2 regions of the Iodobacter arcticus genome follow, and region 2 is predicted to be linked to the other one. Evidence: riboswitches for the same ligand, from Rfam matches in the RefSeq annotation. Region 2 holds a riboswitch; the other holds the start of a gene.
The links. A riboswitch is a leader RNA that binds a small molecule or an ion and turns the genes downstream of it on or off. The one in region 2 is predicted to bind manganese.
Positions count from the first base shown of each region.

Region 1 (15,964 bases), on a different contig from region 2:
CGTCATCGCTTCGGTCTGATCATGGGTGACATAAATCATGGTGCTACCCAGCTCGCGGTGCAAACGGGCGATTTCGATCCGCATTTGCACCCGCAGCGAGGCATCCAGATTAGACAGCGGCTCGTCAAACAAAAACACCTTAGGCTTTTGCACAATGGCGCGGCCAATCGCCACCCGTTGCCGCTGCCCGCCCGACATATCACGCGGCTTGCGGCGTAAAAGTGGCTCAATTTGCAAGACTTTAGCCACCCGCTCTACCAGCGGCGTGTACTCGGCTTTTTTCATGCCTGCCAGCTTTAGGCCAAAAGCGAGGTTTTCAAACACATCCATATGCGGGTACAGCGCGTAGCTCTGAAACACCATAGAAATGCCACGTTTTACCGGCGGCAACTCGTTCACACGCAGGCCATCGATACACATTTCGCCATCAGTAATGTCTTCCAAACCCGCAATAGTGCGCAGCAGGGTCGATTTACCGCAGCCCGATGGCCCAACAAACACGATAAATTCACCATCTTTGATTTCTAAATCGATGCCGTGCAGGGTGTATACCGAAGAAAACGCTTTTTTAATGCCTTTTAATGAAACAGTAGCCATACCTTACGCCTCTACGCGGGCAATCAACGCGCCCCAATGATCAAACTCAATCACGCCTGACTTAATACTTGCGCCACTCAGGCCCGCATCGGCCAGCAGCGTGAGCTTGTCTTTACACGGCAGCGATTGACGACTTTCAGATAAATTAAACACACACAACCAGCGCTCGCCATTCAGGCTGCGGCTAAAGGCCAGCAGCGGCTCAGGCGTATCCACAAACTGAATATCGCCCTGCCAAAGCACGGCTTGCGTCTTACGCCAGCTAATAAAATGGCGATAAAAGTTTAAGGTGGATTCAGGGTCATGCTCTTGCGTGCTGACGGCCAGCTGCTGGTGTGATTCAGGCACCGGTAACCAAGGTGCGCCCGTGCTAAAGCCTGCAGCCGCCACATCATGCTGCCAAGGCATCGGTGTGCGGCAGCCATCGCGGCCTTTAAATTCTGGCCACATGGCAATACCGTAAGGATCTTGCAATAGCTCGAACGGAATATCAGCCTCGGGCAGGCCCAGCTCGTCCCCCTGCCACAGGCAGGCCGAGCCTCTGAAACACAGCAGCATTGCCAGCATACTGCGCGAAAATCGTGGGTTCTGGCTGTTATTGCCCCAGCGGCTGAGCACGCGCATCACATCATGATTGCCGATCGACCAGCAGCCCCAGCCATCCCCAATGCGCTTTTCAAGGTCTTCAATTTGCTTGCGGATATACGCCGCGCTAAAGTCTTTAGTCAGCAAATTAAAGCTATACGCCATATTCAGCTTATCGCCGCCTGTGGTGTATTCCGCCATCACTTTCAGGCTATCGTCATCGCCTACTTCACCCACGCTCATTGCGCCGTATTCATCCAGCAGCAGACGTACGCGTTTTAGAAAGTCGATGTTTTCTGGCTGGGATTTATCATGCACATGCGCCTGAAAGCCGTAAGGATTATCCGGGCTAACCGTCTTAGTATCTTTACTTTTAGCGGGCGGATTATTACGCAGCTTGCGATCATGAAAATGGAAATTGCACGCATCAAAGCGAAAACCATCCACGCCACGCGCCAGCCAGAAACGAATCGCTTCTAAAATGGCGTCCTGCACGGCAGGGCAATGGAAATTTAAATCGGGCTGACTGCTTAAGAAATTATGCAAATAATACTGGCAACGGCGGGTATCCCAAGTCCAGGCCGGGCCACCAAACACAGATAACCAATTATTTGGCGCAGAGCCATCGGCCTTGGCATCGGCCCACACATACCAATCGGCTTTGTCGCCCGTGCGGCTTTGTCGGCTATCAGTAAACCAAGTGTTTTGATCTGAGGTGTGCGAGAGCACCTGATCGATCATCACTTTTAAGCCAAACTGATGCGCCTTGGCCAGCACGGCATCAAAATCGGCCAGCGTGCCAAACAGCGGATCAACCTGACAATAGTCGCTTACATCGTAGCCAAAATCTTTCATCGGCGATTTGAAAAACGGACTGATCCAGACCGCATCCACCCCCAGCGCGGCGATATAGGGCAATTTGCCGAGCAAGCCCTGCAAATCACCCACGCCATCGGCATTGGCATCTGCAAAGCTGCGTGGATAAACTTGATAGATGACAGCACCACGCCACCATTCACGATCGGTCTTGAGCATGACTCAATCCATTTAAAATTCTGGGCAAGGCCCGGAGGGGTTAAACACGCTAAAGCAGCCTAAATATCATCTAAACAACTTGGGCCAACTTAGCTCTTAGTTCATTTCCTGCCACAGCACACCCGTCATCCCAGAATGGTTTTATCTGGGATCCAGCAGAGTCACTGGATTCCCGGCAAAAGCACTCGGGAATGACGCTATGTGAGCTATTTCAGGAAGTTATTTCAAGACCGAGCATTTAGGCCTTGTCTAATATTAGACAGCGGTAAAAATCTATATTTTTAAATTGAAAAAACTCAAAGTAAATAGCCTGATTTATAAACGCTTTTCTCCGTGAAACTCCGTGTTCTCTGTGGCCTCCGTGTTTCAAGATTTGGGTTGTCTAATATCAGTTAAGACTGCAGCAGCTCAACTTACCACCATACTTCGGCCTGAGCGCCAAAGGTGAAGCCGCTTTTATCATTGCCAAACGAGCCATTGGCCGATAGCGGGTTGTTCACCGCTTTTAGGCCAGCCGCATCCTGCGCGGCTTGATCCCACTTGGCGTAAGTTGCAAAAAAGCGCAATTGCGGGCGGCTCCAGAAGCCTTTTTCTGGCTGCACCAAAAACGCTGCAGTGGTTTTTAAGAGATTACGTGCATCGCCCTCTTCTGGCTTAACACGGTCGTAACCCACTTCAATGGCCGCGCCAAGGTTATCGGTAAACATATAAGTCGGGCGCACGCCGAGCGACATCCAGGTCTGGCCCTTGCCTGTCGCAGCCGGATCAGTTTTTTGCCAGATGGCCGCCATCATGCCGGAGTAGCGGCTGTTTTCAGGTTGCCACATCAGCTGCTCAACCACGCGGTAGGCTTTATCGCCCGAATCGGCGTTTACATTTGGGTAGCCCGAAGCAAAGCTGGAGATATTGCCCTTGGCGTATTGCAGGGCGATCTTATTAAAGCCACCGAATACACCACTTTGAGTGTGCATTAGATTCAGCCCCAAGCCATCGGTGGCCTTGCCCTGATCTTTGTCGGCTTTATTGGCAAAGCGCAAATCAACGCCCACTGTCAGCTCACCATTGGGATTCACTTTAATGCCAGAGAGGCGGAAATCGTGGCCGGATACGCCGATCTTGCGATCCAGATTTTCGATACTGGTATCGGATGTGGTGACGGTATTCTGACGCCATGCGTAGGCAAATTTGGCGAACCCCACATCCACGTTTTCAATCCCAGCGCCGGGGCCGGAGTTGTCCCAGAAGTAAAAGTCATTGATATGCACATCTTGGCGAGCATAAAAACGCTTACCCGCCCACAGCTTGCTTTCCCCTAGGCCTACGCCTTCGGCCGTGACATACATTTCACGGAAAGCAAACTCGGCAGATTTGCCAGAATCACTTTCCCAATCCTGAAACTGCTTGGCAGCAATAGCCAGCCGCGATTCAATTCTAAAACGCGTGCCGGTTTCTTTTTTCTCAAACACATTACCGCCCACTGCAAACTCGGCATAAGTTTCGCACTCATTACCTAGGCGATACTTAGAGCCCGCACCATCAAGCTGAAAACAGGATTGCGATCCGCCACCCGTGGCATTCGAGCCTATGCCGCTGCGCGCATAGCCATGAAAATCGACCGGCATCGCGAACGCACTGGTCACCAAACCTAAGCCGCAAACAGCCAGCGCTAGCTGAGCCGGTGCAGAAATCTGATTTACTGATTTGAACTTCATCTCATCTCTTCCCTGAATAGGTACGGCTATGCCGCTAAAACGAATAAGCAACCTTGTAGTAAATCAATAAATCGCTACAAAACAGCAAATCATATTGCCAAGGCTGATCAAAAGCGCTTTCAATCCATTGTTTTATTTGTTTTAAACGGTTTGAAAGCGATAAAAACAACGCCAAACCTTATTTCCAAAGCGGTTTGGATTTGTTTTTTCGTAAGTTAATCCACGTCACTACATGATGTAAACTACATTGATAACCCTATTTACAATATTTAAACGTCATTAAAATGATTGTTTTTCATGCTTATTGCTAAGTAAAAAGACAATAAAAATGCCTGCTTCCTTACAAAGGAGGCAGGCACTCGACAAAACCGGGCTTATATTCAAAACCAACGACAAATAACGCGCAATTCACCAAAAAACCACATGCCTGTGGGGTGGGCACGATTTTGTGCCCACGCGATCATTTACAAGATATTAAACACCTGCAACACACCACCCGAATGGCCCCGCGTGGGCAAGATAAAACGCCTTGCCCACCCTACAAAAGATGCATTGCATGACTTTGCCACCCAAGATGGCTTTAAAATCATCGCCAGCAGGAATCCTTTGTTTTCTTAGTGTCCTGCCTTTTAGCTCGGTGAGCTCTGTGTCTACAGATCTTAGGTTTTAACAACAGCCGCCCAATTAAATCAAACAAGCCTGATCACTGGTGCCCGGCTGCAATAGGGTTGGCCAAAGCACTTGCAAGGACTCTGGGTCTTCCCCCCTCAGCCGCGCCAGCATCAGCGAAGCCAACGTAACGCCCGCTTCGCGTGGATCGGGCTGGCGGATGGCGGTAATGTTTTGCCCCATCGCCAGCTCTGGCGCTACGCCACCAAATACAATCAGCGAAATATCCGTGCCTGCCCTCAGCTCTGCTTGGCGCAATGCCGCCAGCACGCCCATCGCCGCTAGGTTATTATCCACAATCACCGCCGTAGGGCGCTGGCTAAGCTTTAGCAAGCGGTGCATCAGCGCCTCGCCCATTTGCGCAGTCAGCGCGCCTTCTTGCAATAAGCTGGATTCCACCGTCACCCCTGCTGCCTGCATCGCCGCTACAAAACCCTGCTTACGCTGCATGGCAAAATTAAGCGCTAAAGGAGCAGAAATCAGGGCGATGCGTTTGTGGCCCAAGGCCAGTAAGCGCTCAACTGCGGCGCGGGTGCCCGCATCATTGTCATAATCAAACCAGGGATAAGGCGTATCCATTTGCGAGCGGCCATGCGCTACAAAAGGGAAGTGACACGATTGCAAATAGCGCAATCGCTCATCAAATACGCAGGTACGCGCCACAATCAGCCCGTCAACCCTGTGCCCAGCGGTAATGCGCTGATAGGTTTGCAGCTCATTATGGGTATCTGCCGAAATCAGCATCAGATCGATACCTGCATCATTAAACTGATCAGTCATTCCGCCCACAATGGCGTGAAAAACCGGATCGTTTAAATCATTGGGTTGCAGCGGATAAATCATCCCCACGCAATCGGTGCGGCCCAGCGCCAGTTTTCTGGCGGTGCTATTGGGCTGATAACCATGCCGCTCTGCCGCTGCGGCCACTCGCAGCCGCGTTTTTTCGCTGACATCAGAAAAACCATTCAAAGCACGGCTCACCGTTGTGGGCGATAAATTCAGTAGCTGAGCCAATTCCCGCAAATTCATTATGTTTTCTGTAAGATTTTAAGCACTCAGCTTATACCATGCTGCTGCCTGATTACACCAGAATTCAAAGCGCTATAGATTATGACTAAGAGATTTAATCCATAGCCAGCCCACCCGCTCCACATCTGCCAGAATCGCCCCTCCTGTCATTGGGTAGTAGCTATCCTTCGCGCAAAGCGAGGGAGGTGGCGTCAACAAACTTGCGGCTTCTTGCTGCATGGCGTCATTGATCATCAGCCGGTATGGCAGATGATTCAGCGATACCTTTGGCCTCGATACGTTTGCCTGCCAGGCAAGCCGTGTCGTTGCGCCATTGGTTTAATTGCTTGCCCGGCATTGTGCTTTTGCATGTTACCCACTCTGTTCCTGTTCTACTTCTCGGCCATTGCCATCTATTTAGCCTGTGACTATTTCGTCAACGCCATTGAATGGTGTGCCCGGCATATGAAGCTGGGCGCGACTGCGGTGGGCTCGGTACTGGCGGCTTTTGGCACGGCACTTCCCGAAAGCGCGGCAACGGAGCTGCATTGGCTTTCTTTACGCAGGATTTGCGCTCTACTTAGGCTGGGCAATCTAAAACATGACAATACCCATCGATGCAGATGAACGCCGCATCGATGGGTAGAGAGAGATTAAAGCGAGATGTGTAAGTCAAAACGTGCGCCGTTAGAGAAAGCACAAGTACCTGCACCCAACTCTGCGCTGCTCATGCTGTAATCACACTTGGCATAGCCACCTTTATTACCTACGGCGTTTGCATTGCCTTTGGACGATCCCGGTGCACGGGTGGCTTCGCCAGCATAAGCTTCCTTGCCCGCGTTAAAAGCAAACTCGCCATGGCCTTTTTCCGGATTGCTGATTGTGCCGTTAATCCGGCCAATGGCCGCCGCGGCATCATTGGTAGGGTAAAGCCTTGCGGTATACACAGGGCGCGGCGCAACCACTTCTGCCATCGCAACAGGCATAGGCTGGCGCGGCGATGGGCCAGCACCTGCTGTAGCAGGCTGAATAGGTACCACATAACAAGCGGATAACATAGCAGCTACTGATGCCGCAACAAGCAGACCTTTCACTTTAAGCATAAAAATTCCTTTCTATTTTAACTAAGCAATCTTACTTTATTTGGCAGCAGTCTTTCAGCATGGTTTGGCGCTGTCAAGCTGGGTCAAACCAATAGGCTCACAAAACGGCAACACAATGTGTCATTAATAAATGGGTGCAACAACTTACATTTTTGAGAAAAACACAAGAGTGGCTTACCTCAGGCTACTCTGCCACCCTAGGCTTTATGCCCTTCTCAAGCCCGGCGCTCAAAGAAAATACAGTAGTTTATTCCTGACGAACTCCTTTCTTTTAAAAATTGAGGCCCAAATGTGCACTTGCCAGCCAAAAATAAAAGCATACAAAACAGCAATATTACCCATCGTTTGCCATACGCATAACAGCAACCATGAACCACCAAAGGCTTATCCCTGAATAAACGCTTCACTGGGCATCACGCTCTTTGCAATGACTAAAGCGCGATTAAACACCGCCATCCTTGCGCAAAGCAGCGCCTTGCTTGAGCAAACCTAGCCCGCTTGCTCAGTATAAAACCCTGCGGTTTCAACGAGCACCGCAACACGGCTAAGCGCTAAAGCTAAAATCCCTTTATCATCTGCCCTTCGGCGCTGTTGTAGCGCCGATGGCATTTATTAATGGGCAACTCAAAGAGCAATTCTTTCTATGCAAGGCCAATCGCAAACAAGATCGCTGCCGCAATTATTTTAAAATGCGAGGGGATATTTTGATGCGCAATGCCAGCTTGCACAGAAGTGATCGTCTTTAAAGATGCCCTAATCAGGATTACCCAATGAATCAAACGCATATCACCGAGTTCTTCGACCTGATCGCCGATGGCGGCCTGGAGCAAAACGACATTCTTGCAATGAGCGCCGAAGTGCTCAAAGCAGCCAACGACGCTGAAAGCTATCTGGCAAACGATAAAGAAAGCGCTTACCAAGCCCATTTTGCAATTCCACTCTGGGAATGGGTACTGATCGAGCAGCTTGAAGACGGCCTGCTCTTTCGCGCAAACAAAGCCGATGCACTCTACGCACAGATCGAAGAGGCTTTTGGCGAAGGCGAGCTAGAGCTAACCTCCGCAGCGCTCAAAGACCTCAGCAAGGCCGACGCTCTGCGCCTTATCCAGAAAGAGCTTGATCCTGCCTACACACTTGTCAACTTCAGCAAATCGCTGAATGACGATATGCAAGTACTACTGATGCGCAGCAACAAGCTGGATCGCTTTTTAGAACTATGCAAAACGCTAGAACTGGCTGCCGCACCAAGCTGCATCAACTAAGCTCGCAAAGCCATTTGCAGGCTCGGTTTATCTAAAACAAACCGAGCCCTGCTCATCAAAAAGTAAAAAACTCAAAAGCATCGCCCCAAACGCACCTGCCTATTCCGGCAAAAGCACTTCTTCTCTCGCCGACTCCCAAGCATGAATCGCGTGCTTACGCGTTTCTCCCCAGTAATAGCCCCCCAACTTACCGCTTTGCTGGATCACACGATGGCAGGGGATTAAAAATGCAACAGGATTTGAGCCAATAGCCGTACCCACCGCCCTCGCCGCATTAGGGCTACCAATCGCATTCGCCACTTGGGAATAACTCACCACGGTAGCTGGTGGAATCTGTAGCAAGGCTTTCCAAACACTGACCTGAAAATTTGTCCCCGCCACATGCAAAGAAATAGGCCGATCCGGTTTTTTTGCCCCGCCAAACATCCCATCTAAGACTTCAAGTGTGGCTTGCTGCTCTTCATGCACCACGGCATAAGGCCATTTTTTGCATAAATCAGCCAGATGCTCGTCCAGCGCCTCGCCCTGCAAGAAGGAAAACTTACAAATTCCTCGTGGCGTAATAGCAATAAATGCAGGACCAAATGGCGTGTTATGCACGGCATAGCCGATGGACAAACCCGCCCCTTCCTTTTTGTACTCTCCTGGCGTCACCGCCTCCAGATGCACAAAATGATCATAAAGGCGCGAGCCACTGCTTAAACCCAGCGTATCAGAGACCTCAAGCAGCGATTTGGATTCGCGCAATAATTGCTTGGCCCGCTCCAAAGTCAGCACTTGCAAAAACCGCTTTGGCGTTACCCCTGCCCAACGGCAAAATAAACGCTGAAAATGAAAAGGGCTTAAATGTAAGTGTGCTGCAATTTCATCCAAACTAGGCTGACTATGCACGCGAGTAGAAATAAAATAAATCGCTTTGGCAATGCGTTCATAGTCAGACATAAACATCTCCAGACGAAACAACTTAAGTACGATTAATCGAAAGCCCACCATCTACCAGTAGCGCCGAGCCGGTCGTAAAGCTAGATGCGTCAGAAGCAAGATAAAGCGCCGATTGCGCAATCTCATCGGGCAAAGCAAGCCGCTTCATAGCAAAAAGCCCCTGCACAAAAGCTAAGGCTTCTGGCGTGCTGGCAAAGGCACGGCCCATCGGGGTATCCGTGCCACCTGGCAAAAGCGCATTTACGCGTACGCCCTGAGCGCCGAATTCGGATGCCAGCGCTTGCGTCAAACCAATCAGCCCCGCCTTACTCGCCGCATAAGCCGCTAGCCCCGGGAAACCAACGGTATAACCCACAAATGAAGAAGTAAAAATCAAAGAACCGCCACCTCGCTTCAGCATGGCGGGGATTTGATGCTTAGCCCCAAGAAAAGCACTCGTCAGATTGGTGTCCGTCACCTCATGCCATACTGCAAGCGAGATATCAGGCGTCGCCTCCTCCTCCCCAATGATACCGGCATTATTAAACGCTACATCCAGCCCACCAAAATGGCCGACGGCTAATTCAACCAGCGCCTTAGCAAAAGCCTCATCCCGCACATCGCCAGCCAGTGCACGCGCCTGCCCACCCACCTGAGTAATCTCTTCAACCAGCTCATCCAACTTTGCCTGACGCCTTGCCGCAAGCACCACACTCGCGCCTTGGCTTGCGAATAACTTTGCGCTGGCGTAGCCAATACCCGAACTCGCCCCGGTAATCAGTGCAACTTTATTAGATAATGCAAGCATGATTTAAAACCTCTCTTTATTGGATCGCGTACCTACAAGCATTGTCTGAGCACGAATGCAGTGTGAAGGTTTAAACCCTAGGCAGCGACCCGAATCTTGCTCTGTTTAAAAGATTAAATGGCTGGATGACGGCCCCTGAAAAATGGCGCACAAAAATCCCCCAGCGCATTTTTAAATAGAATTTATTCAAAACGCTTGGGGGATTTAAAATGAAACGATAAGAAGTTGAATTACGGCAGATTTTAAGGTGATGAATTCACGAGTCACTAGCCCTTAGCAAAACGGCTTGTGAATCGCATTTCATTAGGAAAAATCTTTGCGGGCACACAGATGTGCCCGCCCTAGCGATACTATGCAGCAGCCTCTTGCTCAGCAGGCAGCAGTAAATTAATCATAATCGCCAATACACTCACCAAGCCCACGCCAGCTAAATTGAAATCACCGATCTTCAGCATTAAACCGCCAATCCCACACGTCAGCACCACCGAGACAATCACCAAATTACGCGGTGCCATCAGGTTTACTTTGGCATCGATCAGCGTTTTTAAGCCGATACTGGCAATCGTGCCAAAGAGCAGCACCATAATTCCGCCCATCACCGGCAAAGGAATCGATTGCAGCAAGGCATTAAATTTACCAAAGAAAGCCAAAATGACCGCCAGCACCGCCGCCCAAGTCATAATCACCGGATTAAAATTACGGGTGATCATCAGCGCGCCCGTGACTTCAGAATAAGTGGTAATCGGCGGGCCACCAATTAAGCCAGCAAAACACACACCAAAGCCATCCCCTGCCAGCGTGCGATGTAAGCCAGGTGTCTTGGTATAATCATCCCCTGTAACCTGCCCTACCGCCATTACCGCACCGATATGCTCGATGGTGGGTGCAATCGCAACCGGCAGCATAAACAATGCCGCAGCCCAATTCACTTCTGGTTTTACAAAGTGCGGCATAGCAAACCAAGGCGCAGCAGCAATGGCGGTAAAATCAATCACGCCCATAAAAGTCGCTGCTACATAGCCAACGACCACGCCAGATAAGATCGGCACGAGGCGCAGCATGCCACCGGCAAATACCGAAACAATAATCGTTGTGCCCAGAGAAATGGCGGCTAAAAACAAAGAGATATCATAAGCCACTAATTGCTTGCCACCGCCTTGCCCCATCGCCATACCGGAAGCGGCCACCGCCACAGAAAGGCCAATCACCATAATCACGGGGCCAATCACTACAGGCGGCAATAATTTATGAATAAAACCCATGCCGCGCCATTTAATCAGGCCCGCAATCACAAAATACATAAAGCCCGCCGCAAACAGACCAAACTGCGTGGCCGCTTGCCCCCATGTGTGCATGGCAAAAATAATCGGGCCGATAAAGGCAAAAGAAGAGCCAAGAAAAATAGGTACTTTACGCCCGGTAATCCACTGAAATACCAAAGTGCCGACGCCAGCGCCCAATAGCGCCATTGCAGGATTCAAACCCGTGAGCAAAGGCACTAAAACCAAAGCGCCAAACGCTACAAATAAAATCTGTGCCCCAGACACAAATTGCTTTAAAGCAAACCACATCCGCTTTTCTCCCCTAAGTATTTGATCAAACCTCCCCCAACAAGGCATGCCTTTGCTGCCAGTACGACGGCGAAAAGACATAACAATGCGGGAGAATCTTTGTGTAAGTGTTTTTGTATTAGATACAAAAATCCCCCTTCTTCGAGGGGGATGATTTAAAACTTAAAACTCGGATTACTTTGTTGTACCAAAAATCTTATCGCCCGCATCACCCAGGCCCGGAATAATATAGCCCTGCTCATTTAAATGGCTATCCAGCGAAGCGGTCACGATTTCTACATCTGGATGCGCATCGTTGACTAATTTCACACCCTCAGGCGCTGCCACCATTACAATCGCTTTAATATCCTTGCAACCATTACGCTTCAACATATCGATGGTAGCAACCAAAGAGCCACCTGTTGCCAGCATCGGATCAATAATCAGCGCAAGGCGATCTTCCAGATTACCTACAAATTTTTCAAAGTAAGGCTCTGGCTGAAGGGTTTCTTCATTACGCGCCAAACCCACCACGCTGATTTTGGCTGAGGGCACTAAATCCAGCACCCCATTGAGCATGCCAATCCCTGCACGCAAAATAGGCACGACGGTGAGCTTCTTCCCTTTGACTTGCTGCACTTCTACTGGGCCACACCATCCAGCAATCATGGTCGTCTCTAAAGGTAAATCACGCGTTGCTTCATAAGCCAATAAGCGCGCCAGCTCTTCTGTAAGCAAACGAAATTTATTAGTACTGACATTTTCTGCGCGCAATAGCGCCAGTTTATGTTGGACGAGTGGATGTTTTACGACGGTAATCTGCATGACGAAGCCCAAAAAAACTAAGATAAACATTTCAGTGTAGCGCTCCTTACATAAAAGCGCACCGGTGAAAATACTGCTTTTCCGAATCATGCCCGAAATTTTTCCGATTCGCTTTGCTATAAAACAAAATACAGCGGCGCAATGAGCACCCTCTAAACATAAAATAAACCGCATCTAATAAACACAAACCAGCCTAAAAAAAATCCAACTTAAATGGCTGACCCATCACCCGCATAGCAAAAGGAATAAAAAATGATTTCTTAAGTCATTTTTAACCGCAGCAAGGTGAATATGGCAAAGCCAATCCACCTGACAAGCCTTGGGGCAGAAACTCAAAGCAATACTTAACTCAGTAAAGCCACATCATAACGATGGCTTACTATGGGCAAACTTAAGATGTCCACACCACGCAAGCGTCATAAATGCATAAACTGCAATTAAAAGCAGAATAGATACACGCTAGCGGGTAGGTTCATTGCGACAAGGAGGCTTATTTTTTGTTAAACTCGCGCAGTTTAGCGCCTGACCAACTGTTTCGGATATATACATGACACTGCGTCGCATTGCCTTAGCCTTTGTACCTCTCTTTTTATCTGTCAGCGTTTATGCTGGGGATGCTGAAGATATTCAACAGCTGCTGAAATCCAAACAATTGCCACAGGCGCTTGATCGTGCGGATAAATTCTTAGCAAAATCGCCAAAAGATCCTTCCATTCGTTTTTTACGCGGGATTATTCTGACTGAAATGGGCAGAACAGAGGAAGGCATCAAGGCGTTTACCCAACTATCGGCAGACAATCCGCAGTTGCCTGAGCCTTACAATAATTTAGCCGTGCTTTACGCCCAGCAAAACCAGCTGGATAAAGCACGAGCCGCATTGCTCATGGCGATACAAACCAACCCGTCTTATGCAACCGCCCATGAAAATCTGGGTGACTTATACGCGCGCTTAGCCTCACAAGCATACGATAAAGCATTGCAATTAGATGGCAGCAGCCCGGCAGTACAAGGCAAGCTAAAAATGGTGGGCAGCCTGTTTGGCAACCCCGTTGCCGCAAAAACCAATACCGCCCCTGTAAAAACGGCGCAAGCCGCGCCGGGCACCAAATCCAGCACTATTGCAACGCCAGAGCCTAAGCCCGCTGCCACACCAAGCCCTACACCTGTAGCGATAGCTAAACCAACGGCAGCACCCGCGCCCGCTGCGAAGCCAAGTGCCGTACCAACGCCAGTACCAACGCCTAAGCCTGATGTGCGTGATGCAGAAAAGCAGCAAATTGCAAATGCAGTTGAAGGCTGGGCACAGGCCTGGAGTAAGCAAAATGTAAACGGCTATCTGGGCGCTTACAGCAATAGCTTCAAAACCCCTGGTGGACAAAAGTTTAGCGCTTGGAGTGAAGAGCGTCGCAAACGCATCAGCAGCCCTAAGTCAATCGACGTTAAAGTATCAGATATTAAAATTGATATCGGTGACGATGGCCAGGCCAAAGCACGGTTTCGTCAGTTTTACAAAGCTAGCCACTTATCAAGCACCACAGGTAAGACATTAATCCTGGAAAAATCGGGTAGCCGCTGGCTGATCCGAGAAGAGCGAGCGGGTTCATAATCACGTATGCGTAGTTTGTTTATCTGGGGCAAGCGTAGTGCTTGCCTGCTTGCTCTATTGATGCTTGCACCACCTGCCCGCCCTATTGTCTCCGATCCTGCCAAACCCCGCTTTTTGGAAGAAAAAGTGGGCATAGCAAGCAAAGGCTCGCCCGAACAAAGAATATTATCGGCCATTGATCACATCCGCAGCGGCAAGCTAGCCGACGCTCGCGCCACCGTAGATGCCCTACTCAAAGAACAACCCAATTACCGGCTGGCGCATTTATTATCAGGTGATCTTTACGCCATGCGCGCCATGCCGCTCAGCACCATCGGCGCAGGTGCAGGCAAAGTGCCTGCCGATCGACTAGATGACTTGCGTAAAGAAGCGCTGGCCCGTATTAACAACCGCCAGTCGCAAGCGTCACAAACGCGTTTTCCTTCCCATTTACTGGTTTTTGCACCTCAGCAGCCATACGCCATCCTCGTCGATGCGGAAGCGTCCCGTATTTACGTATTTAAAAATGTCGATGGTGTGCCCACTTATGTCACCGATCACTACGCAACCATTGGCAAGCTTGGCTCGGACAAATTCCGCGAAGGCGATCAGCGCACTCCCTTGGGTGTTTATTTTGTAAACAACCATTTATCAAGGCCCTACCTCGATAAAACCCGTGGCGCACAGGCCGATCTATACGGCGTAGGCGCATGGCCAATTTCATTCCCTAATGAAATTGATAAAAGCGAAGGCCGCACCGGCTCCGGCATCTGGCTGCATGGTGTGCCCGCCAATACCTATGCCCGCGCCCCTTGGGCATCCAACGGCTGCGTGGCGATGAGCAACGAAGAAATGCTGGATATCGCGCAGTATATTCAAGTAGGCCAAACGCCTGTGGTGATCGTTCCCAAGGCTGAGTGGGTTTCTAAAGTGGAATGGCAATCAAGACGGGATGCGGCGCTCAGCATGATGGATGGCTGGCGGGAAGACTGGGAATCACTCAAACCCCAGCCCTACCTCAGCCGCTACGCCAAACAATTTAAAAGTGATGATGGTCAGGATCTGGCACGCTGGAGCAGCCAGAAAACAGCCGTGAACGCAGGAAAAAGCTGGAGCAAAATTCGTCTGGATAATTTAAGTATTTACGCCAGCGGCGGCCCCTCCCCTCGCCTCACCACCAGCTTTAAGCAAGATTACCGCAGCAATAATTTAGATAACCAAATGAATAAACGTCAGTACTGGCAACAAGAAGACGGCATTTGGAAGATTATTTTTGAAGGCGCGGCAAACAGCTAATCAGACAACCAATGGGGAGCAAACGCCTGCTGCCCATTGCCCGCCCTGAACGCCTCATCGACCCCCAGCCCCGGCACGGCAGCAAGCGTACCATCCAGATACACCAGTGGTGCATTCAAACGCAGCCAGGGCGGCACAGCCGCTTCCTGATAAAGCTGCTTTAACGAGCGTCTTGGCCCATCTGCCCGCAAACGTAAGCTCTCCCCCCCCATGCGATTGCGTAGCTCCAGCCGCCCCAGCTGAAGGCGACTAAGCTCAATGCCAACAGCCGCCTCACGCCAAGCCAATACACCAGACGCTAGGCGCATCTCTGATTGCCAAGGCATCAGCACATCTGCAAACACAGCCTGCCTTGCCGCCGTAACATACAGCTTCTGCCGATAACGCCGAATAGCCCGATCACGCCACACCAGCGCAGGCTGCGCATCAATCGCTGCAAAGAGCGCAATCCGCATTAGTTCTTCAAAAGCACGGGCATCTAATTGCAGGCCCTGCTGTGTAAGCCAAAAACGCAGTGCATTCCGTAAGCGCAACAGAGACAGATCAACGCTTAAATCAAATACACCCTCTTTAACGCACAGTGCCAAATCGGCAGTTGCCAATTCTTGCAACAATTCATCCGCCTCGGCCGCATGCTCCGCCACTCGGGCCAAGGTAGCATTTGCACTGGGCCAAACGGCTCTTAAAGCAGGGAAGATTTCATTACGCAAGAAATTACGGTCGTAGCGGGAATCAAAATTACTTTCATCCTCCACCCACGCCAAACCTTGCTCTGCTGCGTAATCGGCAAGCTCAGCGCGCGAAATATCCAGCAAGGGCCGCAAAATACCCACCTGCTCATTTAAACGCCGATATTCAGGCATTGCCGCCAAACCGCGCAAACCACTGCCACGAAGCAGATTTAGCAGCACCGTTTCTGCCTGATCATCACGATGCTGAGCCAAAAGCAGCACATCACACGCTTGCCGGGCAAACACCTCGTAGCGCGCCGTCCGTGCCGCTCCTTCA
Region 1 covers NZ_JBHTBQ010000033.1:244,563-260,526, reverse strand. The annotation lists gene ACFQNF_RS15185 (ABC transporter ATP-binding protein) at 1-597, opposite strand, end outside; gene ACFQNF_RS15180 (alpha-glucosidase) at 601-2,217, opposite strand; gene ACFQNF_RS15175 (maltoporin) at 2,631-3,929, opposite strand; gene ACFQNF_RS15170 (substrate-binding domain-containing protein) at 4,614-5,627, opposite strand; yybP-ykoY riboswitch at 5,767-5,883, shown strand; gene ACFQNF_RS15165 (hypothetical protein) at 5,976-6,233, shown strand; gene ACFQNF_RS15160 (hypothetical protein) at 6,260-6,709, opposite strand; gene ACFQNF_RS15155 (hypothetical protein) at 7,480-7,971, shown strand; gene ACFQNF_RS15150 (bifunctional transcriptional activator/DNA repair enzyme AdaA) at 8,071-8,913, opposite strand; gene ACFQNF_RS15145 (SDR family oxidoreductase) at 8,936-9,700, opposite strand; gene ACFQNF_RS15140 (uracil-xanthine permease family protein) at 10,051-11,271, opposite strand; gene upp (uracil phosphoribosyltransferase) at 11,446-12,075, opposite strand; gene ACFQNF_RS15130 (DMT family protein) at 12,439-12,522, opposite strand; gene ACFQNF_RS15125 (L,D-transpeptidase Cds6 family protein) at 12,623-13,681, shown strand; gene ACFQNF_RS15120 (L,D-transpeptidase family protein) at 13,688-14,956, shown strand; gene tilS (tRNA lysidine(34) synthetase TilS) at 14,953-15,964, opposite strand, start outside.
Region 1: another riboswitch for manganese. It lies ahead of ACFQNF_RS15165 (hypothetical protein); the one in region 2 lies ahead of ACFQNF_RS20255 (TMEM165/GDT1 family protein).

Region 2 (15,964 bases):
CCCGCCTCAACCGTGACTTGATTGCAGCCTCGGCGGCCTAATTCATTCAGTAAGGCAGCTAAATCAACCCGGCCCTGAGCATCGGCCAAAATGATGACTTCTGCCCCTGCTGCTTCTAAAGCCTGACGCTTTGACTCGTCATCCTGAGCGCCAATAATCAATACGCCCGCCTGATTAAATAACTTTGCATTGACAGGCGTTCTCAGCTGGCTGTCAACGACTACACGTAGCGGCTGTCTATCTACCGCAAATTCACGCACGGTTAGCTGCGGGTCGTCCGCCAGCACCGTGCCAATGCCGGTCAGCATAGCGCAAGATCGGGCACGTAGTTTTTGTACATCAGACCTTGCCGCTGGGCCGGTAATCCACTGTGATTGCCCATTAGCCAGTCCGGTACGGCCATCCAGACTTGCACCCATTTTCACCGTCAGCCAGGGGCGGGATCGCAGCATGCGGCTAATAAAACCTTTGTGATGCTCAAGTGCGGCAGCGTGCAAAACGCCCGATTCCACTTCAACACCCGCAGCCGCCAAACGTGCCAAGCCCTGGCCTGCCACCAGCGGATTAGGATCGGTTAGCGCGGCAACCACGCGCACTACACCGGCTTTCACCAAAGCATCGGCGCAGGGTGGTGTGCGGCCATGATGGCTGCAAGGCTCTAGCGTCACGTAAGCCGTAGCACCGCGTGCCAGATCGCCCGCAACACTCAAGGCCATTACTTCAGCATGCGCACCGGGAGCATCCTTCACCACACCGCCACCTGCAGGCTGGCTAAAGCCCGCACCCACCACCTGCCCGTCTTTCACCAACACACAACCCACGCAAGGATTAGGCGTAGCACTATCCTGCCCCAAAGCCGCCTGCCGCAAAGCCAGCTGCATATATTGATGATCGATCGCGTTCATTGGTTTACCAGTGACAATATGAAACCCACAAACCCAAATCTCAAACCACGGAGAAAAGGGAGAACACGGAGGGCCACGGAGAAAAACATAAGCAAGGTTTTCTCCGTGAAACTCCGTGTTCTCTGTGTCCTCCGTGGTTCAAGATTTGGGTTTATTTCGATATGGAAAACAGCGTTACTCCTTACTTACTTCCCGAATCACATCGCGGAAATCGTCGACGTCTTGGAAGGAGCGGTATACGGAGGCGAAGCGGATGTAGGCAACTTTGTCGAGCTTGGCGAGTTCAGACATCACCATTTCGCCAATCTGACGGCTCATGATTTCTCTGTCGCCTAAAGATAAGGCTTTTTGGATAATGCGCAGGATGGCTTCGTCCACCAGGGGCGTCGGCACGGGCCGTTTATGCAGAGCACGCTCAAAGCTGGTGCGGATTTTTTCCCGATCAAATTCAGCACGCTGACCATTTTGTTTCACCACCTGCGGCAAGCGCACTTCGGCCGTTTCAAACGTGGTAAAGCGTTTATCACAAATTGGACAACGACGGCGACGGCGAACCAAATCGCCTTCATCAGATACACGCGAGTCAGCAACCAGCGTATCAGGGGAACCACAGAAGGGGCACTTCATCACAACCCCGCAAAGAACATTCTAGAAATAAACAAAACCCAAATCTCAAAACACGGAGGACACAGAGAACACGGAGTTTCACAGAGAAAACCTACACAAGGCTCATACCTAGCTTTCAAACTGACCTTTAAATCAAACAAGGTCTAGCTCATAAAATGGCGCAGATAAGCATCTTGCCAAAGAAAGCCAAACACTTTTTTGACTTTCTCCGTGTGACTCCGTGCCCTCTTTCACTCCGTGTTTTAAGACTTGGGTTTTTTATAGCGAATTAAGCGCCGTAAACTGGGAAACGCGCTGTCAATTCTTTTACTTTTACCGCAACGGCTGCAATGTTTGCTTCGTCATGCGGATTATCCAGCACATCAGCAATCAGATTAGCCACGATTACGGCTTCTGCTTCTTTGAAACCACGGGTCGTGATGGCTGGGGAGCCGATACGGATGCCGGAAGTCACAAACGGGCTTTCTGGATCATTTGGAATGGCGTTTTTGTTAACGGTGATATGCGCCTGGCCCAATACCGCATCCGCCACTTTGCCAGTCAGGCCTTTAGAGCGCAGATCAACCAGGAACATATGCGATTCGGAGCGACCGGAAATCACGCGCAGGCCACGCTCGATCAAGGTTGCTGCCATGGCTTGTGCGTTTTTCAGCACTTGCTCTTGGTATGTTTTGAATTCTGGTGTTGCCGCTTCTTTAAATGCCACGGCTTTAGCCGCGATCACGTGCATCAAAGGGCCGCCTTGCAGCGTTGGAAACACATTCGAATTGATCGATTTTTCGAATTCAGCTTTAGCCAAAATCAAGCCACCACGCGGGCCGCGCAATGTTTTATGCGTAGTCGATGTTACAAAGTGAGCGTGTGGCACTGGGTTTGGATAAACACCCGCAGCGATCAAACCGGCGTAATGCGCCATGTCGACCATAAAGTAAGCGCCCACCTTGTCGGCAATTTCACGCATGCGTGCCCAGTCAAAACGCAGAGCATAAGCTGAAGCACCACCGATCAGAAGCTTAGGCTTGGTTTCAAGCGCTACGCGTTCCATATCATCGTAATCGATTTCTTCGTTTTCGTTCAGGCCGTAAGCCACGATATTGAAGAGCTTACCGGAAAGATTTGCTGGTGAGCCGTGTGTAAGGTGACCACCGTGACCTAGGTTCATACCCATTACGGTATCGCCCGGTTTTAGAATCGAGAAATACACGGCTTGGTTGGCTTGCGAGCCAGAATGCGGCTGCACATTGGCGTACTCTGCGCCAAACAGTGCTTTTACGCGATCAATGGCCAACTGCTCAACCGTATCAACAAATTCACAACCACCATAAAAACGCTTACCCGGATAACCTTCGGCGTATTTATTAGTCAGTTGCGAGCCTTGAGCTTCCATCACCGCTGGGCTGGTGTAGTTTTCTGACGCGATCAGCTCGATATGCTCGTGCTGGCGAACAACTTCACCTGCAATGGCAGCGGCTAAATCAGGATCGTATTGGGCGATAGTGGCGGACTTGGAGAACATAGAGTTGGCGCTTCCGTAAGTCGGTTGGGAATAGGGAATGCGCAGGATTCTAACACGGACAAGCGTTTTTCCAATTGAGGAATTCGCTATTAATCATGATACTCGCTCATAGATTATTCCTAGCTTGCTTTTTTTTACACCACTGCCGATGAATAATTTTTATTTTATCAGCAAACCCTATGCGGTCATCTGACATGAAGTCTAAAAATTCTGAAAGCATTCTTGATTTCATCAAGGAATAAAAGGTCAGTGCGGCAATGGGAATAAACGTCGCGAAAAAGTACCCTATTCTGCGCCATGACGGCTCTGCCGCAAGATCAAATAAATTCATCCCCAGAAAGCCAGTCACTGTCGTACCCACCAAGCCCAGAATCGTCACCACAGTCAGGCGCACCACCGTATCGGCCTGCCGATGCAAATCATCGTTTTCTAAGTACTGGCTCATGCTATGAATGGATTCGCGTACCTCTGCAAACAACGCTTCTGTGCCCAGATGGCGACGGGCAATATGAAACATTTGATCAGCCACCACCTGATTAGAAATCTCGCTAAACCAATAGCGCTGAGTAAAACGCAAAAATACCTCTTGCAGAATGCGAATATCCCGCTTAAAACGCCGGGCAGAGCCTGCATTCCCCACTTGCAAACGCGACAAAGCCACTGCCAGCCGGTCAGAAAACATGAGTAATGCCGCTTTATGAAAATGCGCTATCAGCATCAGTAAAAAATACTGATGCCTGAATTGCCCCAACGCTCCGGTAAACGGATCGCTAAAAAAACCATGTCCATGCTTGCCCACCAGCACAAAAGCATGACCATCACACATCATGCGAGTGGAGGATGAATCATGGCGACGCTCCGGCACCCAAAAGCGGTCGTAGCAGCAATTTGCTTCGAAATCCTGAAATACTTTGGCGGTATAGGGCAAATCACCACCCTGCGAAGGCCGCGTCACCATGCCCAACCGGTAGAAATCTTCATCACTTAAATCAAAAGGATCGTCAAAAGCCAGATAAGCCATCAGGGGCATGCGGTGATATTCAATTTGCCGATAGCGCAGCTCGCCAATTTCGTTTGAATGGTGTAATACCAAAGGCCGCAACAAAGCATCCCAATGTTGTGCCATAGGGGCAGCGCGAAACTCACCCACATGCGATAAAAACTTGGATTTATCGTCGTAATCCGAGGCGGCAATCACGCCTCCTTTTGCATCCAGCCATTTCACCTGTTGCAAGCAGCTTGCCGCCGTTTTATCTTCATCCCATTGCGCAGGGAAAGCGCGGCCAAACCTGAACAGAGTATCCTGCACCCGGCTGAGCGGCACATTATCCGCAAGAATTTCAAACGCCAGAATCACGATATCAATATCGTAAAAAAAATACAGATCAATATGCGCCACTTTAAAATCCTGCCGCGTACCATCCTTATAATGCATACGCACCGAACAAATATCATGCCGTCTGAATATATGCAGTGGCGAGCCGCCATAGCTTGCCGTGCTTCCCGCTTCTGCCGCTCCTTCACCATATAAGAACCGCTGTACATAGGGCAGAAAGGTAACAAACTCGCGGTAATGCCGCTCTTGAAATGCCTGAGGATCCATATCAAACGCGGAAGGCCGCATCTGCCAAGGCGAATCCTCATCCAGCAACTGATTCATCAGCTCCCAATGCCGCCCCATTACCGCCCCACTGCCCACAGGCTGGGCGAGCGGCATCAGCTGCAAAGGCCAAATTAAAATCTGCCTAAAATGGCGAACAATGGTTTCAGCGGCATCAGCCATCTTGATCTCCCCTTCTTATATAAAGTAAGAGTAGATCAAAGCGCGCTATTAATAAGCCATCGAAAGGCAAAGACTTATTTATCCGCACAATCAAAATAACCTGCATACCCCACAGAGCTCGTAGCGGATGCAATTAAACAATGCAAAACCAGCACATTGCGCCCGCAAAAAAGCCCTTATTTACTCAGCGTAAATAAGGGCTTTTAAAATCAACCAACCTCACAATATTACATGCCTTGTACCGCATAAATGGCCAGCGTATTGCGCCAATAGCCTTGGTAATCCATACCACAACCAAATAAGAAGCGATCTTCTACTTCCAGGCCCACATAATCCGCAGCCACACCCACCGCTTTACGATCATGTTTTTTATCCACCAGTACAGCAACGCGTACTTCTTTTGCGCCTTGTTCACGGCAATATTCCAAGATAGCTGCCAGTGTATGGCCCTCATCAAGAATATCGTCCACGATCACCACAACGCGACCTTTCATGCTTTCTTGTGGTTTTACTTTCCAATCCAGCATGCCGCCGCTGGTTTCTTTGCGATAACGCGTGGCATGCATATAAGACACTTCGAGAGGGAAGCGTAAGCGTGGCAATAAATGCCCTGACACAATCAAGCCACCATTCATAACGGTGTAAACAATTGGATTGGCGTATTGCAAATCAGCGGTCATTGCCACCGCCATACGATCCAGCGCAGCCAGCACTTCGGTCTCGCTGTGCAGGCAATCCGAATTATCAATAATGGTTTGGGCTTCAGGGAGTTCTAGGGTCACGATAGCGTACCTCTTCTTTAAATAATTCAAACAAAAACGGGCGGGCACTGTTTGTATTTAAAATGACAAACACAGCGCCGCCACGACACATCTTTAATGGCCTGCGTAATCGCAAACAGTAAACAGAGAGATGCCCTGCTCACGTACGATTTTTGATCCGCCCAATTCAGGCAAATCAACAATAGCAGCCGCTTCAACAATGGTTGCACCAAGGCGGTTTAACAGCTTAGCTGCTGCCACCATGGTACCGCCTGTTGCCACCAAATCATCAATCAGCAAAACACGATCGCCTTTTTTACAGGCATCGGTATGAATCTCAACCGTGGCCGAGCCGTATTCCAGCTCGTATTCTTCTGCCACTGTTAAAAAGGGCAATTTGCCTTTTTTGCGCACGGGCACAAAGCCCAAGTTTAATTCATAGGCCACCACCGCACCGAGAATAAAACCTCGCGCATCCACACCGGCCACCATGTCTAAATGCATATCCATATAGCGATGCACAAAGATATCAACCAAAACACGAAAGGTTTTTTTATCTTGCAATAAAGGCGTGATATCACGGAACTGCACGCCTGCCTGCGGCCAATCAGGCACCGTACGGATGCGATCCCGAATATAATCCGCGTAAGGCGGCTCAGCTTGCAATAAGCTCATTGAATATTTCCCTTAGCCAAAAGCGGCAAATTTAACGCGCTGTACGAATACTGCCCCGAATATAATCCGCGTAAGGCGGTTCTGCCTGCAATAAGCTCATTTAAATAGTTCCCTTAACCAAAAGCCGCAAACTTAATCAGCCACAGCGCAGTAATAATCAACACGGCAGGGCTTAGATCTTTATAGCGACCCGCCAGCACTTTAATTGCCGCGTAGCTAATAAAACCAAACGCAATCCCATCCGCAATCGAATAAGTAAACGGCATACCTACGGCGGTAATCACGGCAGGTGCGGCTTCGGTAATATCATCCCAATCAATTTCGGCCAGACCACGCGCCATCAGTACGGCTACATAGCAAAGTGCGGGTGCGGTGGCATACGCAGGTACGGTGCCAGCCAATGGCGCCACAAAGAGAGCCGCCAAAAACAAGATCGCAACGACCAAGCTAGTCAGGCCCGTGCGACCGCCTGCTGCAACGCCTGCCGCTGATTCAACATAGGCGGTTACGCTTGAAGTACCCAAGGCGGCCCCTACCATAATGGCAGAAGAATCAGCGAACAGCGCTTTCTTTAAACGGGGCAGTTTGCCGTCTTTATCCAGCAAACCAGAGCGGTGAGAAACGCCGACTAAAGTGCCGGTAGTATCAAACAAATCAACAAAGAAGAAAATAAACACTACACCCAAGAGGCCCGCATTCAGCGCACTTTTAATATCCATTTGCATAAAGGTGGGTGCAATCGACGGTGGCGGTGAAAACACACCTTTGAATTCGGTTAAGCCGAATAAAATCGACAGCAGCGTCACACCTAATACGCCAATAATAATTGCACCTTTTACTTTGCGGTATTCAAGCGCCACAATTAAAAAGAAGCCCAATACGGCTAATAATGTGCTTGGTGCATGGATATCACCCAATTGCACCATCGTCACAGGCGAAGCGGTAATCAGGCCAGCGCTTTTCAGCCCAATAATAGCCAGAAACAATCCCACACCGGCAGAAATAGCCAGCTTTAAAGAATGCGGAATGGCATTCACCAGCACTTCACGCAATTTAAACGAGGAAACCAGCACAAAAACCACGCCAGAAATAAACACCGCACCCAACGCAGTTTGCCAAGGCACACCCATGCCTTTAACCACAGCAAAGGTAAAATAAGCGTTCAAACCCATACCCGGGGCTAGCGCAATCGGGTAATTAGCCAAAAGCGCCATCACGGCAGTACCAAAAGCCGCAGCCAGACAGGTCGCCACAAACACGGCATTAAAATCCATACCGGTTTGCGCCAAAATGGCTGGATTAACAAAAATAATATAGGCCATAGTTAAAAACGTTGTAAAACCCGCAATCACTTCGGTTTTAACGTTAGTACCGTGTTCTTTTAATTTGAACAATGCTTCGAGCATGAGCCCATTTCCCCGTTAAATAAAAACAAATAAGCCGGAGCGTATTGATGCAATCTAAATAGAAAACAAAAATACATTCCGACTTTCGCACGCTTAAAAAATCAACTACCCACACCTAACAAAGCCAATACACCCAGCAGAGCAAAAACGGCTGCGGCTACAAAACGTACATAACGCAGAATATGCATTCGGGCTGCGATCCACTTACCCACAAAAACAGCAGGCACATCGGCAATCATCATGCCGACCGTTGTACCAGCAACCACCGCCCACAAAGGCTGATATTTCAGCGCCAGCGCCACGGTGGCCACTTGCGTTTTATCGCCAATCTCAGCCAAAAAGAAAGCTAACGTTGTGGCAACAAATGCGCCATAAGGCTTGATTTGCGCTTCTTCTTCGCCCATTTCATCGGGCACCAGTGCCCAGGCGGCAATCGCTAAAAAGCCCAAACCAATCACCCAGCGCAAAACAAGCGGCGAAATCATACCTGCTACCTGCTGACCAATCCAACCGGCAGCAAAGTGATTCAGTACAGTCGCAACAAAGATACCCAAGATAATGGGCAAAGGACGGCGAAAGCGTGCTGCCAGAATTAACGCAAGTAATTGCGTTTTATCGCCGATTTCGGCGATGGCGACAACGCCAGTAGAAATAAGAAAGGTATCAATCATCGAGTCGTGTTTCCGGGGCGGGCAGGATAGAGGTCGCACAGCATTGCCCACCCCGGGAAATGCTGAACGAACCTCAGGTCTTGTCAAGCTGGCCTGCGCTCTGCTTACAGAACACCGCTCCAACCGAATACGCCATGGATCAAACGATCCAAGTATGTTGACGTATTCCCCGCAAACCGTTCTTTCAAACCAGCTGCAGGCGACTACTCCCCCGAAGACCAAAGCGCGGATTTTAACCACCCCTTATGCATGCTGCAATCCCAGATTACAAAAACCGCCACTACGCCATACTATTTACATGTCTTAAACAGCTGTTTTGATGTGCCCCAGCAGCGCGGCGCAGCCCGCCTCGCACTGATCCAGAACGGTCTCAAACCCAGCTGGGCCGCCATAGTAAGGATCTAACACCTCGTTTTGAGTAGGGACAGGGGCAAAGGATAAAAATAATTTCACCCGCGATTGATATTCTGGTGGGCATTGCCGTTGTAAATCCCTTAAATGGCCATTATCCATCGCCAAAATCAAATCAAACTCAGCAAAATCGCTCTGCTGCACGCTGCGGGCGCGCAAAAAAGACAAATCAAAACCACGTTTTTTAGCATAACTTTGCGAACGCCGATCTGGCGGCTCCCCAATGTGATAATCCTGTGTACCGGCAGAATCCACTTCAATGGCATGGCTTAGCCCCGCAACCTCTACCTTTTGCCGCATCACCCCATCTGCAGTGGGGCTTCTGCAGATATTTCCTGTGCACACAAAAAGCACTTTAAGTTTTTTCATTAAAATCAGCCAATCAAGAAAAATGCCATTAAAAACAGTTAATTACCAAAAATATAAATTAACGAATTAGCACATTATATATGGTGGGCATTTAGGATACCGCATAGGTCAGCAAGTTAGATCGAATCATCTTCTGGATGATTGACTATTGGCTGGCACAAAAATACCGACGCAGCTTTAGATCTCTAATGAAAGATTATGTAAGGCCGCCCGTAAACGGTGTCGCTAAGGCTTGGTTGATTGAAGGGCAAAACAGTCAATATTGAGATTTGCACAATCGGCAACGTCGGCATTCAAGATAAGGTGTTTACAAGAGAATATGAGCGCCAGACACAACTGACATCATCAGTAATTACAATCGTCAGAAATACGCACTCAACTCTTCAGCTTTAGGCTTCATTATTCCCTTGGCACTAATTGTGCAAATTATATTTAAAAAACAAACCTCTAAAAAGACGTGTATCTTTTTACACAAAAAATCAACAACTTAAATTTTAATTCATTCATTTTTAGTGCTGTAGAAAAATTCAGAAAAAACATTCTCACAACCTTATGCTGTATCAATGCGTCAGCAACTGGTAAATATTTACCTAGTTTTATTGCTTGCATATACAATAAAATTGTAATTATTCATAAGAATAGCCTCCGATATCAACTACGCAGCACCCCTGAAAAACGTAATCAGCGGTGAATTAGAAATATCGCTCCATCGCTTCGGCGCACTTTCAGAAATCCCCCACACACAACCTGGGGCACTCCTAGAAAATGAAGTAAAACAGCAGACTTCGATAACTTTGATCATGGCTATTTCACTAGAAGGTTAAGCGTCCATTCGCGTGGTCATCATTCAAGCTTGTTTTGTTGCCCTTTTTTTATGGTTTGGATGGGTGTTTTGTAGCCCATAGCCGTTTAAAAAGTAGCTAAGGAAATTTGTCTATTTGTAGCTTCGTCATTTTTCTGCAGCATCTTTCTAGACTTTCTCCATAAGAAAGTCTGCCGATTAAACACACAGATTAACTTAACTAAATTGTTGGCTCGATGTCTTCTTTTACCCGCTCGCTCTTACCGATCTCCTCCCGTCAGGCGCTATTTTTTTGTTTGCTACTCGCCACATTTGAACTGCTGACCTATGTCGCTAGCGATATTGTGATGCCCGCCATGTTGTATGTGGTTGCAGACCTCAATGCACCCGTTAGCCATGTACCCATAGCGCTGAACGCCTATTTGCTAGGCGGTGTCGCCTTCCAATGGCTTATCGGCCCCTTGTCGGATCGTTTTGGCCGTCGCCCATTGTTGTTGATTGGCGCAATCCTATTTGCCGTGGCGTGTCTGATCACGCCCTTGGTAAGCGGCATCTATGTATTCAACGCGTTACGCTTTATTCAGGGCATTGCGCTGGGCTTTGTGGTGGTGGTGAGCTATCCCGCGTTGCAAGAGTCCTTTCAGGAAACCGATGCGGTTCGCCTTATGGCGCTACTGGCCAATATCGCCTTGCTGTCACCATTATTAGGCCCATTGCTGGGCAGTATGCTGCTAGAGATTGTGACGTGGCGCACGCTGTTTGTTGGCGTGGGGCTATGTGGCATCTTGGTCTTGATCGGGCTGTGGTTTTTTATGCCTGAAACCATAGGCGTTACGCGCAAAGATGGCAGTCGGCTTGAGCCAGCGCCGCTTAATCTGGCAAGCATTTGGGCCAGTTACCGTGAACTACTGGGCAATGCTCGCTTTATGCAAGGCAGCTTGGTGTTGGGGCTCATTAGCATCCCATTAATTGGCTGGATCGGCCTTGCCCCTTTGCTACTGATGAATAATCTGGGGCTGAGTTCTATTGCCTATGGCCTGTGGCAATTGCCGATTTTTGGGGGCTTGATTGCCGGCAATCTGGCGTTGAATTATCTGGTTACCCGTCTTGAACTTGATGCATTGATTCGCCTATCGCTGTGGCCTATTTTTGGGGGCTTACTCTTGATGCTGGGAGCCACCCTGGTCACCGGCCACTTATTGGCGTTGGTGCTGGGCTTAACGATCTACGCTTTCGGCATGGGCATTTGCAACGCCACGCTTTACCGGCAGACCTTGTTTGCCAGCGAGAGTGGCAAAGGCACCGTTGCCGCCATGTTGGGGATGATTTCTGTTGCCACTATCGGCCTAGGTAGTTCGGCGCTTGCGGTGTTGGGTGCGGGCACCAGCCTTGCTGCTTTTGCTATTGCGGCCAGTATTGCTGCGGGTTTGGCTCTCTGGCCACTGTGGTGCTTGCTTAAGCGTCCGCCCATAACTGCTGCCGTTACGATTTAGTTTTTAACTACCCGCTTCCGTTCATTTATCTTGCCTAGGAAATCATTTGTGGCCTCACTCGTCCATGTCGATGCGCTGTGCGCCATCGAATCCCCCTATCGTACCGATGCCGCGTGCGATCAGCTATTTAACGCAGCAATGCGCGAACTCACTGAATATCATTGCGATGAGTCGCCAGGCTACGCCCAATGGCTAGCGTCCAATGGATGGGATAAGGCGAAGCTGGAAAACGTGAACGACTGGTCGAGCTTGCCTCCATTATTTGCCAATTATTTCAAGCGTCGCTTGGTATTAAGCAAAGCGGGCGAAGAAGCGTTGGAGCTGACTTCATCAGGCACCAGCGGCCAAAAAAGCCGCATGCGTTATGACGAGCGCAGCCTAGGTGCAGCCCAAGCAATGGTTGACCGTATTTTCGACCTATACGGCTGGAATACGCCCGATACCCCCTGCAATTATCTGTTGTTAAGTTACGAGCCTGCTGGCGCAATCACCCTCGGCACGGCCTATACCGACCAATTTTTGTGCAAATACGCACCAATCAACCGAGCGGTGTATGCATTGCGGCATAACGGCCACGGTAACGAGTTCGATCCGTTTGGGGTGATTCGGGCCTTGCAGGAGTTTGCTGAAGAAGGCCTGCCGGTTCGTATCTTTGGCTTTCCTGCATTTTTGTGGTTTGCGCTCGAACGCATGCGCGAAATGGGCTATCCAGCACTGAAGCTACACCCAGATTCATTGGTGTTTCTGGGCGGCGGTTGGAAAACCCACGCCGACCAAGCCATCCCTAAAGCCCTGTTGTATCAACGCTTGGGTGAGCAACTGGGTATTCCAGACGTGCGCTGCCGAGATGGCTATGGCGCGGTGGAACACCCAGTGCCCTATATCGAATGCCCGAAGCATCACTTCCATATTCCCAGCTATGCGCGCGCCTATATCCGCCACCCAGCGACTTTAGACACGCAACCATACGGCGCAAGGGGCTTTTTGCATTTTGTATCGCCCTATATCACATCGAGCCCCGCCCACAGCGTGGTCATGAGTGATTTGGCCATCTTGCATCCGGGTCACTCCTGCAGCTGCGGCATCGAAACCGACTGGTTTGAACTACTGGGGCGCGCCGGCACCAGCAAAAGCCGCAGCTGTGCGCTAGCGGCATCTGAATTGATCAAGGAATCCTAAGCATGTATCTCGTACAAGGCACCCTCATAAGCCAGACAGAGGCAAATGACGTATTGGCGTCGTTACAAACACGACTGCCAACGACGCTGGCACAGCGGCTAGATAGCGAAACGGTACTAGCTTGTGCTGAAAGTTTTGCCCAATGGGTATTAAACGATAGCGACGCGCTAGATCTGGACACCGAAAGCCGCACTGCGCTGCACGGCTTCTGCCGGCGTGATGCCTTGGCAACCAAGCTAGCCCGAGAGTTGGGCGAAGCGCCATTTTCGCTACGCCGCATTGATTACCGTAGCCCGCATTACGAAAGCTGGCGGCCGCTAGGGCTGGTAGTACATATCACGCCAGCCAATTCGGCCTTGCTGCCTTTCTTCGCCATGTTAGAAAGCTTGTTGGTCGGCAACGTCAACTGGCTACGCCCCAGCAGCAGCGATAACGGACGCACCGCTGCGTTGTTGGCGGCGTTCCTTCGCCATGACAGCACCGGCACATTGGCAGATTATCTTGCCGTATTGTCCTGGCCCAATACTGATCTGGCTAAGCTGTTCAGCAGGGCTGATGCGGTGTCTGCCTGGGGAGGGGAAGCCGCACTGAACGCTATTCGGCAGCAGTTACCCGCCGGCTGCCGCTGGATAGACTGGGGGCACCGCATCAGCTTTGCATATGTGGTGCCCAGCGCCGCAAGCGAGGCGCAGCTCGATGCCGTGGCCGATGAGGTTTGCCGCTTTGACCAACAGGCGTGTTCCAGCCCGCAATGCATATTGGTGGATAGCGAAGACCCTGCCGTATTACGGGAAGTGGGCGAGCAGTTGGCCAAAGCACTCGCACGCCGTGCCCAGCAATGGCCTGGATTAATCCCTAGCGAACAAGAGTCTGCCGAAATCAGCAGCCAGCTTGCGTTCGCACGGCTTGATCAAAGCTTCTCTGATGTGCCAGGGCACGTTTGGCAAGGTGAGGGGTGGCGCATTATTTGGGCGCAAACAGCCGCCTTGGTGGCGTCGCCATTATTTCGCACGGTACAGCTACGTCCCGTGCCGCGAGCACAATTGGTGGGAACGCTGCAAACTTGGCGTACCCGGCTGCAAACCTGCGGCTTAGTGGCACATAACCATGATTTGGCACAATTGAGCCAGATATTGCTGGCCGCCGGTGTGAGCCGTGTAACGTCTGTGAGTGCGATGCACGATGGGTATGAAGGCGAGCCGCATGACGGCGTGTATGCATTGGCGCGGCTAACGCGCCGAGTGTCGGTGAGCTTTGTGGCGGATGCGCTGCCAAACCACGTTACGCTTGACCCGCTTCCAGCGGAGCCAGAAGGTTTGCTTGCACGGCCGATTATGGATAAGACTGTTTTCCAGCAAACGCCAATGACCGCGAATGCTCAGCTGTTCTTCCGTAGCGGCGGCAGCAGCGGCAAGCCCAAACTAGCGGGTTTCAGCTATCGCGATTATCACCGGCAAATGCAAGCTGCGGCAGATGGCTTGTTTGCGGCGGGCCTTGATCCGGCAAACGATCGAGTCATGAATTTGCTCTATGGCGGCAACCTGTATGGCGGCTTATTGAGCTTCTTCACCATTTTGGACAAATTGTCAGCGGTGCATTTCCCCATGGGCGGCCCGAGCGACGACGATTACAGCGAAATTGCCCAGCTGATTATCGACCAAGGTGTGAATACGCTGATTGGCATGCCCGGCACGATTCACCATTTGTTTGTGCGGGAAGAGGCTAGGCTGCGCGCTTACGGCGGCATCCAAAAAATCATGCTGGGCGGCGAGCACTTAAATCCGCAACAAGGTGAGTTCTTGGCTGGATTCGGCGTGTCGATGATCCGTTCAGCCATATATGGCTCGGTTGATGCCGGCCCATTAGGCCACAGCTGTGGTAGTTCGCCCGATGGCGTATTCCATCTATTGGCCGATACCCAGTGGCTAGAAATTGTGGATACCGAGCAAGACCAAGCCGCAGCGCCAGGTGTAGCTGGCCGCTTGTTATTTACCTCTCGTGCACGGGAGGGGCAGGCGGTGACACGCTATGACCTTGGTGATTTAGGCCGTTGGGTGACGGGCCCGTGTGAATGTGGATTGCCAGCGCCGCGATTCGAGCTATGTGGCAGGCACGGCCAGTTGCTACGGGTGGGGACCGTCTTTTTCAATCCTACGCTCAGTGCTAAGGCAATAGGCCTACCGCTACAGTTCTTGATTAACTACACCGCCAGCGGCAGAGAGCATCTAGTGGTGCAGGTAGAGGGTGATGTTGAACATGTCCGCCAGCATTTAAGCCAGCACAGCGAGCTAGGAGAGGCCCTGAAGAACGGGCTACTAGAAATGGAGGTGATCCATAAACTATCGACGGATTTCCAACGCCACCCACAAAGCGGCAAAACACCATTGGTACTGGATCGGCGGCAGCCCGTATTAAGCAACACGGCCGAGACTACGGGCACCGCTTAATTCGCAGGTAATGAGTAATGTACAGAGCTTGGTTTGCCTCTCCACTGGGCAGCAATGCCCAGATGGAGTGTGCAGGTCAACTTAGACTCGCACCCAGTCTTGGCTGTACTCCCTTAGAACAGACGCATCACAATAGGCCATCTGGCCTGTAAAAATGAGCGCAACAACAAGCTACCATTTCGCTGCTGACAGATGCATGGGCGCAGTGGATTGACGGCTTGCAGGAAGCTATACAAATGACCCTTCTCATAGAACAGCTCGTGCAGTACGCACGTCAACACTCGCCTTTCTATGCCGCGCTGTATCGAGACATCCCCCGCTCTGGTTGGCAACTACGCGACTTGCCACTGATCGACCCTGCTTTGTATTGGCAGCAATCACAAACATTATCGTCTTGGCCGGTACTGACCGGCCCCATCATTGACGGCCATGTTTTTCAAACCGGGGGATCAACCGGAAATGGCAAACTGTCGGTGTATTCCCGTGAAGAGTGGCGTGATTTTGTGCGTGCTTTTGGCCAAGGAATGAGCTCACAACTCACCCCTGGCGACCGAGTGGCCAATTTGTTCTTTGCGGGCGATTTATACACCAGCTTTTTATTTATTCATGGTGCATTGGCGCACTCACCCGTGCCCGTCTGCGAATACCCTTTTACCGGTGCGGTCGAGACCACGCTACTGGCTCAGGCAATTGAGACCCACCAAATCAATGTGCTGGCGGGTGTGCCCGCCCAACTATTGCGTTTCGCTAGCCAATTGCTCGAACGCGGACAAGTACTCACCAGCGTCACGCTGGTTCTGTATGGCGGAGAAAGCTTGTTTGAAGAGCAGTTGTCTATGCTGTCGCTGGTCTTGCCGAACGCCCGCTTCGCCTCAGTAGGCTGCGCCAGTGTTGATGCGGGCTTGATTGGTGCCAGCAC
Region 2 covers NZ_JBHTBQ010000046.1:64,831-80,794, forward strand. The annotation lists gene ribD (bifunctional diaminohydroxyphosphoribosylaminopyrimidine deaminase/5-amino-6-(5-phosphoribosylamino)uracil reductase RibD) at 1-905, opposite strand, end outside; gene nrdR (transcriptional regulator NrdR) at 1,080-1,532, opposite strand; gene glyA (serine hydroxymethyltransferase) at 1,801-3,048, opposite strand; gene ACFQNF_RS20235 (magnesium transporter CorA family protein) at 3,155-4,831, opposite strand; gene ACFQNF_RS20240 (hypoxanthine-guanine phosphoribosyltransferase) at 5,059-5,613, opposite strand; gene ACFQNF_RS20245 (adenine phosphoribosyltransferase) at 5,707-6,267, opposite strand; gene ACFQNF_RS20250 (NCS2 family permease) at 6,381-7,673, opposite strand; gene ACFQNF_RS20255 (TMEM165/GDT1 family protein) at 7,775-8,341, opposite strand; yybP-ykoY riboswitch at 8,430-8,561, opposite strand; gene ACFQNF_RS20260 (low molecular weight protein-tyrosine-phosphatase) at 8,648-9,124, opposite strand; gene ACFQNF_RS20265 (MFS transporter) at 10,163-11,419, shown strand; gene ACFQNF_RS20270 (LuxE/PaaK family acyltransferase) at 11,468-12,598, shown strand; gene ACFQNF_RS20275 (acyl-CoA reductase) at 12,601-15,045, shown strand; gene ACFQNF_RS20280 (phenylacetate--CoA ligase family protein) at 15,282-15,964, shown strand, end outside.